Regions from separate parts of the Knoellia sp. AC549 genome, predicted to be linked through region 1. Evidence: predicted binding sites of a transcription regulator. Region 1 holds the regulator's gene; the other holds the start of a gene.
What was found. Region 1 encodes LexA, which represses DNA repair genes until DNA is damaged. Its sites were predicted from a motif close to TCGAACANNTGTTCGA; they were not measured.
Positions count from the first base shown of each region.

Region 2: ACZZ98_RS09350 (HNH endonuclease signature motif containing protein) is a predicted target of LexA. The motif match lies at 2,856-2,871, and genes of this name have one in related genera.

Region 1 covers NZ_OZ409890.1:3,203,368-3,208,104, forward strand. Annotated here, with positions in the region: gene ACZZ98_RS15605 (LysR family transcriptional regulator) at 1-344, opposite strand, end outside; gene ACZZ98_RS15610 (Sir2 family NAD-dependent protein deacetylase) at 685-1,560, shown strand; gene lexA (transcriptional repressor LexA) at 1,571-2,317, opposite strand; gene ACZZ98_RS15620 (LysM peptidoglycan-binding domain-containing protein) at 2,513-2,920, shown strand; gene ACZZ98_RS15625 (VOC family protein) at 3,154-3,621, shown strand; gene ACZZ98_RS15630 (winged helix DNA-binding domain-containing protein) at 3,664-4,737, opposite strand, start outside.
Region 2 covers NZ_OZ409890.1:1,941,112-1,945,848, forward strand. Annotated here, with positions in the region: gene ACZZ98_RS09335 (YciI family protein) at 1-243, shown strand, start outside; gene ACZZ98_RS09340 (RNA polymerase sigma factor) at 245-1,507, shown strand; gene ACZZ98_RS09345 (hypothetical protein) at 1,602-2,564, shown strand; gene ACZZ98_RS09350 (HNH endonuclease signature motif containing protein) at 2,886-4,574, shown strand; gene ACZZ98_RS09355 (DUF1304 domain-containing protein) at 4,639-4,737, shown strand, end outside.

The DNA of each region.
Region 1 (4,737 bases):
TTGACCTTGGCCAGGGCCTTGGGGACGAGGGTCGCCGAGGCGCTGGGGAACGCCATGAGGCGGACGCGGCCAGAGCGCAGCCCGGCGATGGCGGCGACCTCCTCCTCGGCGGCATCGAGGGCCGACAGGACCGGCCCGGCGTGGCGGGCCAGCACGGCACCGGCCTCGGTGAGGCGCACGCTGCGGCCGATGCGCTCGACGAGTGTCGTGCCGGTGCGGGTCTCGAGGCGACGGACCATCTGCGAGATGGCGGGCTGGGAGTATCCGAGTGAGAGCGCCGCCGCGGTGAAGCTGCCTTCGTCGGCGATGGCGCGCATGACCCGGAGGCCGGCTGCATCAATCATGGATCCATCCTATAACAGTCAGTTATCAATCGGCCAGTCCTCTGCACGCCGCGTGATGCGCTGACGGACGAGGGTCGGGCGTATCTGGCGGTGGTGCCGAGCCCTCCTCTCCAGCATGAAGGCCACGATGCGAAGGCGGACAGCCCGCCGCAGCCACCACCCGGACGTCAGCTGTGACGCCCTCGGCCGGTGGCACTGGAGGTGCCAGTGCGGAGCCGGAGCGTACGCGGGCGGGTCGGCCACCGACTGGCGCTGGATGGTCACGGGAGCGCTGGTCCACCAGAGCGCCTGCCCGGGCGAGTGATGCAGCGCGGTGCGTTGGGCGACCTACGATGGTGGGGTGAGTCGAGAGGTGTCCGTGGGTGAGGTCGCATCGCTCCTGCGCGACCGCGGCCCTGCGTTGGTCCTGACCGGCGCCGGCATCTCGACCGAGAGTGGCATCCCCGACTACCGCGGGCCCGACGGGAAGCGGCGGGTGACACCCATGTCGCACCAGGAGTTCTGTGCGACCAGTGATGCGCGACAACGTTATTGGGCCCGCAGCTTCATCGGTTGGCAGCGCTTCTCCGTCGCCGAGCCCAACGCCGGGCACCGAGCCGTCGCCGAGCTCCAGCGCGTCGGCGCGATCGGCACCGTCATCACCCAGAACGTCGACGGCCTCCACCAGGACGCCGGCACGCGCGACGTGATCGAGCTCCACGGAAGCCTTGCCGACGTCGAGTGCCTCACCTGCGGCGAACGCACCGACCGTGACCTCGTGCAGGCCTTCATGGACGACGCCAACCCCGGGTTTGCCTCTCTGGCTCTGGGACTGGTCGGCGACGGCTCACGGGTGAGCAGCCAGATCCGGCCCGACGGCGACATCGTCCTTGCCGACGAGGCCGTGCAGACCTTCGTCCCGCCTCGCTGTCTCCTGTGCGGGGACGACACCCTCAAGCCCGATGTGGTCTTCTTCGGCGGCTCGGTGCCCAAACCACGGGTGGAGCAGTGCTTCGCCCTCACCGAGGCCGCGCCGGTCCTCGTCGTGCTCGGGTCGTCGCTCAAGGTGATGAGTGGATACCGGTTCGTGCGACGCGCCGCGGCACACGGCATACCCGTCGTCGTCGTCACGTTGGGCCCCACGCGTGGAGACGCCGAGACAACGCATCGGATCGATGCGCCGCTCGGCGTCACGTTGACCGCCCTGGCGCGGGAGCTGGCCGCGCGGGTGGGGTGAGCCCAGCCGCTCAGATGCGACGCAGGACCGCCGTGACCTTGCCGAGGATCGTCGCGTGGTCGCCGTCGATGGGATCGAAGGACGGGTTGTGCGGCATGAGCCAGACCTTGCCGTCCTTGCGCTTGAACGTCTTGACCGTCGCCTCGTTGTCGAGCATGGCCGCCACGATGTCGCCGTTGTCGGCATTCGGCTGCTGACGCACCACGACCCAGTCACCGTCACAGATCGCGGCGTCGACCATCGAGTCACCGACGACCTTGAGCAGGAACAGTGAGCCCTCGCCGACGATCTGTTTGGGCAGGGGGAAGACCTCGTCCACCATCTCCTCGGCCATGATCGGCACGCCGGCGGCGATGCGGCCGAGCACGGGCACATAGCTCGCCTCCGGCCGCGTGTCGCCCGATCCCGTCGGGTCGAGGTCGGCGTCGATGTCGTCAGGAGCCGCTCCACCTCGGTAGCCGCGGATATCGCTCGGCGTGTCGGGGGAGATGACCTCGAGCGCGCGGGGCCGGTTGGGGTCGCGGCGCAGGTAGCCCTTCTTCTCGAGGGCGTGCAGCTGGTGCGACACCGAGCTGGGGGAGGTGAGGCCGACGGCCTGGCCGATCTCACGCATGCTCGGCGGGTAGCCACGGCGGTCGACCGAGTTGCGGATGACGTCGAGAACCTTGCGCTGCCGCACCGTCAGGGTGCCGTCGCCCGGGTCACGGTCGGGCAGCTGGTGGACGTCGGCGTCGTCCTGGCGGCGCTTGTCGCTCATGGTTCGTCTCCTCAGAGGGCGTTGTCGGTGGCGCCTGATTGGCTTTCTGACATGAGCACAGACTACGGAGTTCGGGCAGGTGTTTCAAACATCTGTTCGACGCGTGTCTTGAACTCCTCGAACGTCCGTGCTAGAAATCGTACAAGCGTTCGTTCGAACACCGTTTCGAGCGTGACACCGATCCAGGAGGACACCATGAGTGCAGTTGCAGTGCTGGACGGCACGACCATCGGGTATGCCGCACCGCGTCCGGTTCCGCGTCGCTCGACGCAACCGCGCCTCGTGTCGGTCCCCACCGGCGCGTCGGTGCCGGTGTTCGCGGCGCCGGCGCTGAGGGTCACCCGCGCCGGTCGTCTCGCCCTGACGAGCCTCGTTCTCCTGGTCGCTCTCGTGGTCGGACTCGTCGCCCTCACGGGAGGAGCGGCTGCGTCGGCGCCCGACGTGACGGTGACGGTGCAGCAGGGGCAGACCCTCTCCGAGATCGCCGCACAGCACCTCGCCGGGGTGTCGGTCGCGACCGGTGTCGCCGAGCTGCAGGCGGCCAACGACCTTGCCACGGCCCAGGTCCGGGTCGGTCAGACCATCGTCATCCCGCAGGGCTGACGCACACACTCCGAGCCGCTTCGACCCCGGTTCGGTCCTGAGTCCTTGGATGAGCTTCGACCCCTCTCCGACTCAGCATGGAGGGCGCCCCGCCACTCTTCGCGCGGGGCGCCCTTTGCTGTCTCGTCTCGGCCGCGGGTTGGTCGCGTTCCAGCGACAGGCGTGGCGTCGAGGTCGGACGCGAGAGGTCGCTCCGGTGCAATAAGACGGGGCTGTATGCGCTTGGACCTGTCATGACGGACGAGACGGGTGGACGCGTGCAGAAGGTCAGGCAGCTGCGAGTGGTGGTCGAGGCGGAGGACTACGACGCGGCGGTCCGGTTCTATCGGGACGTCCTCGGCATGGACGAGATCGCCGCGTTCTCCTCAGGAGGGGAGGACCGCGTCGCGATCCTCGAGGCGGGCCGGGCGACCTTCGAGATCGCCAGTCCTGCGCACAGGATCGCGATCGACGCCGTCGAGGCGGCGGGGACGCCGAGCCCAAAGATCCGGATCGCGTTCGAGGTGGACGACGCCGAGTCGGCGACCCGCGAGGCGGAGAGTGCTGGAGCAACCGTGGTCGCCGAGCCGGTCCTCACCCCATGGATGTCGCTCAACTCCAGAGTCGACGCTCCGGCGGGCCTGACGATCACCTTCTTCGAGGAGACCGAGGACTCGCACGAACGGGCCGAGCGCGACGGGTTCGGCACCAACGACGCCTGACCCGATCCACTGCTGCTCACGGGGGAGTCGGACGCCTCACCCTCAGGCGAAGACGAGGTTCAGGGGTAGGTCGTGGAAGGCTGCCAGGAACTGCGCGGCTTCGGCGATGCCATCGCGTTCCGCGTGGTCGAGGTCGACCTCGGGGCGGACGGTGACCGTGACGCGCTTGGCCTCGGTCCTGCGCTTGAACGTGCCGAGGTCCTGCCCGGCGACGACGACGATCCCACCGGCAGCCTCGGAGATGAGTCGGGTCCGGTCGGCGTCGGGGTTGCTCCTCGGGAAACCGGTCGTGGGATAGGTCAGTGCCGCCTCGTCGAAGGTCGACAGCAGGTATGCCGTGTGCTTGCGCGACGCGCGGGCCGTCACCGTGGGGTCGTACCAGAGGGTCTCGCCCTGGCACTCGACGGATTCGAGCGGGTGCGTCGACTGAAGCGAGCTGGAGGTCATGATCTCCGCTGTGGCAGAACGGATCTCGGTGAGGGTGAGCCCGCTCCAGCGCTGGAGGTCGCGCTCGGAGGCAGGGCCGTGCCCGGCGTGGAACCGGTGGGTCAGCTCGACGAGCGACCTCGCACGCGACCACGTGTCCGACTCCGCCGACGGGATCGTCTCGTCGACCAAGGCGTAGGTGTGCTCGGTGCCCCGGGGTGGCCCGGAGCAGATGACGGCCCTCACCTCGGCGCAGATCAGCTGGTGCGCCATCGTCTCGCCCGGTCCCGGCAGGCCTGCGGCGGCGAACTCCGGCCCGATCTCCTTGCGCGTCATCGACCGACCTCCGTGAAGGAGCTCGCGCAGGAGGTCGATGCCCCGGTCGATGATCTCGGGCGTGAGTCCCAGCTGGCGGTGTCGGGCCGGCATGGCGGCCTCGACCTTGCCGCCGGTGAGCCCCTGGATCCAGCGAAGGTCCTGTGGCGCGACGTGGTGCCACGTCGGTCGGAGGATGTGCGTGCGCACCCAACCGCCGGCCGACTGCTCGGCCAGCACCGCGGCATACGTCGGCGCGCGTGAGCGCATGGCGAGGGAGTGCGCTGCGAGCGGCGCGTCCTGGCTCTGGACACAGGTGAGCAGGCGGACAGCATCGGCAGCGTGGGGGAGCGGCGCGGACGAGAGTCGTTGGAC
Region 2 (4,737 bases), 1.3 Mb from region 1:
GTCCTCCTCGGCGGCGAGGGCGTGCACGGCAGCAGCAAGGGCGCCCGCGTCGAGGTCACCGACGGCTCGGTCCGCGTCATCGACGGACCCTTCGCCGAGGCCAAGGAGCTCATCGCCGGCTTCGCGATCCTCGACGTGTCGTCGCTCGAGGAGGCCATCGAGCACGCCCGCAAGTTCGCGCTCATCGTCGGCACCCACCGCGTCGACGTCCGGCAGGTCGTCGAGTTCGCCGACCTAGCCTGACATGAGCACCGCAGCCGTCGACGCGACGATCGCCACCCTGTGGCGCGTCGAGTCGCCGCGGCTCATCGCTCGCCTGGGCCGGCTCGTCGGCGACCTCGACACCGCCGAGGAGCTGGCCCAGGACACGTTCGCCGCAGCGGTCGAGAAGTGGCGGTCGGACGGCATACCGGACAATCCGGGAGCATGGCTGACGACGACCTCGCGCTATCTCGCGATCGACCGGATCCGCCGTCGGGACACCGGTCGTGACAAGCTCCGGACCGTCGCGGCGACCACTGCCGAGACCTCCGAGATCGACGTCGACCGCATCGTCGACGGTGACCTCGCCGACGACCTGCTGGGGCTGGTCCTCATGTCCTGCCACCCGCTGCTGGCGCCCGACGCGCGGTCCGCGTTAGTCCTCAAGCTCGTCTGCGGTCTCACGACGGCCGAGGTGGCGCGGGCCTTCCTGGCGCCGGAATCGACTGTGGCACAACGCATCGTGCGTGCCAAGCGCACGTTGGCCGCAGCCAACATCCGCTTCGAGCTGCCGGGGGTCGAGCAACGAGGAGAGCGGCTCGACGGGGTGCGGGAGGTCATCTACCTCCTGTTCAACGAGGGGTATGCCGCGACGTCCGGTGATGCGTGGGTGCGCACCGACCTGTGTGCCGAGGCGGTGCGACTCGGCCGGATGCTCGCGGCGCTCACGCCTCGTGACCCGGAGTCGCTCGGACTACTCGCGCTCATGGAGATCCAGACGTCGCGGCTCGCTGCCCGCGTCGGGCCGGACGGCGAGCAGGTGTTGCTGCTCGACCAGGACCGTTCTCGCTGGGACAGGTTGCTCATCCGTCGAGGGTTGGAGCTGATCGACCGGATCGACGAGCTGCGTGGGACGGCCGGGCCCTATGCCCTCCAGGCCGCGATCGCCGCCTGTCACGCGCGGGCGATGACTGCCGAGGAAACCGACTGGCTGCGGATCGCAGCGCTCTATGACGGGCTGGTCCAGGTCGTGCCCTCACCGGTGGTGGAGCTCAACCGGGCGGTGGCGGTCGGGCGGGCGTTCGGCGCCGAGGCGGGGCTCGAGGTCGTCGCTCCCCTGCGGGGGCTGCCGGCCCTGGCGAGCTATCACCTGCTGCCGGCCGTCGCGGGCGATCTCGAGTGCACGGCCGGTCGGCACGAGCAGGCGCGCGAGGACTTCCTGCGTGCGGCATCGCTGGCAGGCAACACGCAGGACCGCGCGACGATGCAGCAGCGGGCTGCGGAGTGCGCGGTGCACTCGACGTGACCGACACGGTCGGCGCGATGACGCGACGCGACGGCCACGATGTGTGAACCTTGGCGCCATGACGGAGGCGGGGGAGCTGACCGAGGTGGGGGACATGAGCGAGACACGGGAGCGCGAGCAGCGTGAGACGTCGGGGACGTCGGGGAGGTCGGTCGAGCCGGACCGGTGGCGAGCGCTGCCGGGGTGGGCCGTGACGGTGGGCGGTGGCGTTGCCTTCTGGCTGGTGGGCTACCTGCCCTGGATCGTCGAGGGGATGCAGGTCGAGGTCTCGTCGGCGTGGAGGTTCGACACCCTGGAGGGTCCACGGGTCGCCCTTCCCTTTGGGCAATATGCCTTCCCGACGCTCCTCGTCAGTGGGGTCATCGGTGGCACCGCGGCGCTGGCCGTCTCACACTTCGCGGTTCCGACTGTGGCTCGCGCTCGAGCCCTCGCCGGGGCGGGCGCGCTCGTCGCCGTCGTCGTGTCACTTGCGCAGACCCTGATGACGGTCCTCCCCGCACTCGTCCCCACGGACGAGGCTCGGCTGCTCGTCGGCGCGTTGGTCGTCGCGATCCTCGGCTCGGCCGCTTTTGGAGTGCTCGTCGGTGCCGGAGTCGCTCGCAGCGACGGTTGGCCCTGGTTGCTCGGCGGGGCAACCGCTGCGTCGCTGTCAGGATTCTGGCTCGTCGACCTCATGGCCCGTGGACCGGACGTCGACCCGCAATGGGTGCTGAGCCTCGCCCAGTGGCACCCATGGGTCAGTGGCATCCTCCTGGGCGTCGTCCTCGCCGTCTTCGGGATCCAGCCGACGAGCCGTCTGGTTGGCTGGGCCGCTGCGCTCGCCATCGCCTGGGTCGTGCCCCCGGTGCTGACGGCTCTCACCTACGTGACCTTCTCAGCCGGCCAGGGATCCTTCGGCCGTGGCCAGATCTTCGAGGTCGTTGATGCGGGGCTCGACGTGTTCGTGCGGTCCCTGCTGCCGAGCAACCATCCGATCTGGCCGGTGGCTCTCACGCTCGTCGCCGCCGGCGCCGGTGTCAGCTGGAGGGCCCTGGCAGCCAGCGACCGTCCCGCATGAGAACCCACAACACCATCGGCGTATGTCGTCCTTCTCGCCTTCGTCACCCTCCCGCCTCCGTCACATATGGCGACGCGCGCTCAGTTGCTCCTTCGTCGCAAACGCACGCATCGCCCTATGTGACTCGGTCTGCCGCCCGGCTCACCTTGCCGACCACCCAACTCTTGTCAGAGGCCGTGGGTAGCGTCGTGTCAGCGGGTTGTGAGCCGCCCCGACGTCGGCCACGCCCTAGCGAATTCGACTGTGCCAGTGCGCAATTCACGCCATCCTTGTGGCCTCAGAACTTGACAAACGAACACGTGTTCGAGGATAATGGTGGGTATGGACGAGGCACCCGGGGACGACATCGCGCGGCTGCGTGCGGTGTTGGAGGGTGCCCGGGAGGTGCTCGCGTCCGATGGTGGCGGGCAAGGGGCGTTGGGGGAGGTGCTGGCTCGGTTGAGCGGTCCAGAGCTGGCGGAGTTCATGGGGTTGCTGGATGAGGTGAAGGCTCGGGCAGGGGCGGGTCAGGTGCGGGTGGTTGCGGAGGCGGCGCGCCGGGGGGAGTTCACCTCGGCCCGGCGTGGGGTGGGGTCGGTGCACTCCTGGGTGCGCGAGCACGCGCCGTCGTTGTGCCAGGGGGGCGCGGGGCAGGTGGCGCAGCTGGCGCAGGAGGTGGCGTGCTCGGTGCCGGGTGGGTTGTGGTCCACGGCGGGTCCGGGGGCGGGGGCGTACGCGGACCCGGAGCGGGCGGAGGGTGTGGTGTGGGCTCGTGTGGTCACCGGGGAGGTGGCGCCGGGTTTGGCGTTGACGGCGCTGAAGGAGATGGCCAAGCTCGCCGACCACCTGCGCCCGGGCGCGGTCCCGACGGTGGCGGGCGCGGTCCTGGACCATGGGGTGCGGTGGGGGTGCGCGGAGGCTCGGCGGTTGCGGCCGCATCTGTTGGCGATGTTCGGGGTCGAGGGCGAGTTCGACGATGCGCAGCGCAGGTTGCGGAAGGCGGCGTACCTGACCTGCCCGCGGGTCAACGACGCGGAGATCACGGAGTACCGGTTGGGGTTGACCCCGGCGCAGGCGGCGACGTTGGAGGCGGTGATCGGGCCGCTGTCGCAGCCGGCCCCGAACGAGGTCACGGGGGAGCGGGACCTGCGCCCGGCGGAGCAGCGTCGCGCGGAGGCGTTGGCTGGGGTCTGCGGCCGGGTCGCGGGCGAGGACGCCGCGCAGCAGCCTGCGGGTGGGGCGTCGACGACGTTGCACGTGAGGATGACGTTGCAGGACCTGATCGAGAAGCTCCGCTCCCAGAACGCAGACAGCGGCGACAACCCCGACACCACCAATAGCAACCCGAACAGCGACACTGACGCCGCCACTGGCACCGCCTCTGCGGGCTCGATGACGGGTACGGGTGCTGGGTCGGGGTGTGGGCGGGTGATGGTGTCCCGGGCGCAGGCCACGATGCTGTCCCCGGCGGTGGTGCGACAGCTCGCCTGCGACGCCGATGTCATCCCGATCGTGCTGGGTGCCGACGGTGAGGTCCTGGACCTGGGCCGGGCGGTGCGGCTCTTCACCCGGGCTCAGCGTCGCGCGTTGTGGCACCGCGACGGTGGGTGCACCTACCCGGGGTGTGACGTCCCGGCCGGGTGGGCCAAGGCGCACCACCTGGTCCATTGGGTCGACGGCGGCCCCTCGGACCTGGCCAACGCGGCGCTGTTGTGTCAGCGGCACCACACCCAGGTCCACGACCAACGCCTCACCGCAACCGTGCACCCACCCGACGAACACGCCCGGTCGGTGACGTGGGACCTGACGCCCGGCTCCTACGACCGGGACCTGCCCGCGCGCCTGACCGCGATCCGGCGCGCCCGAGCGAAGAACCACCCCGACGCGCACCCGGACGCAATCGAACGGACCCGCCTCGACACCGGACCACCCGACCCCTGGACCCACGAACCACCCGCACACCTCATCGCCCACTGGGTCGACCAGTGGATGGCCGAGCACCAAGCAGAGGGCTGGGACCTCACCGCCTGAGCTCGCCGCGCCGTCCCACACGCGCCGTGCCCTCGCGCGCGCGCCAGGGTCCTAGTCTCAGGCCATGACCACCGTGGCGTTCGTGCTCGCCGGCATCGCAGCTCTCATCCACGTCTACATCTTCCGGCTCGAGTCGCTCGCCTGGACCGACCCGAAGACCCGA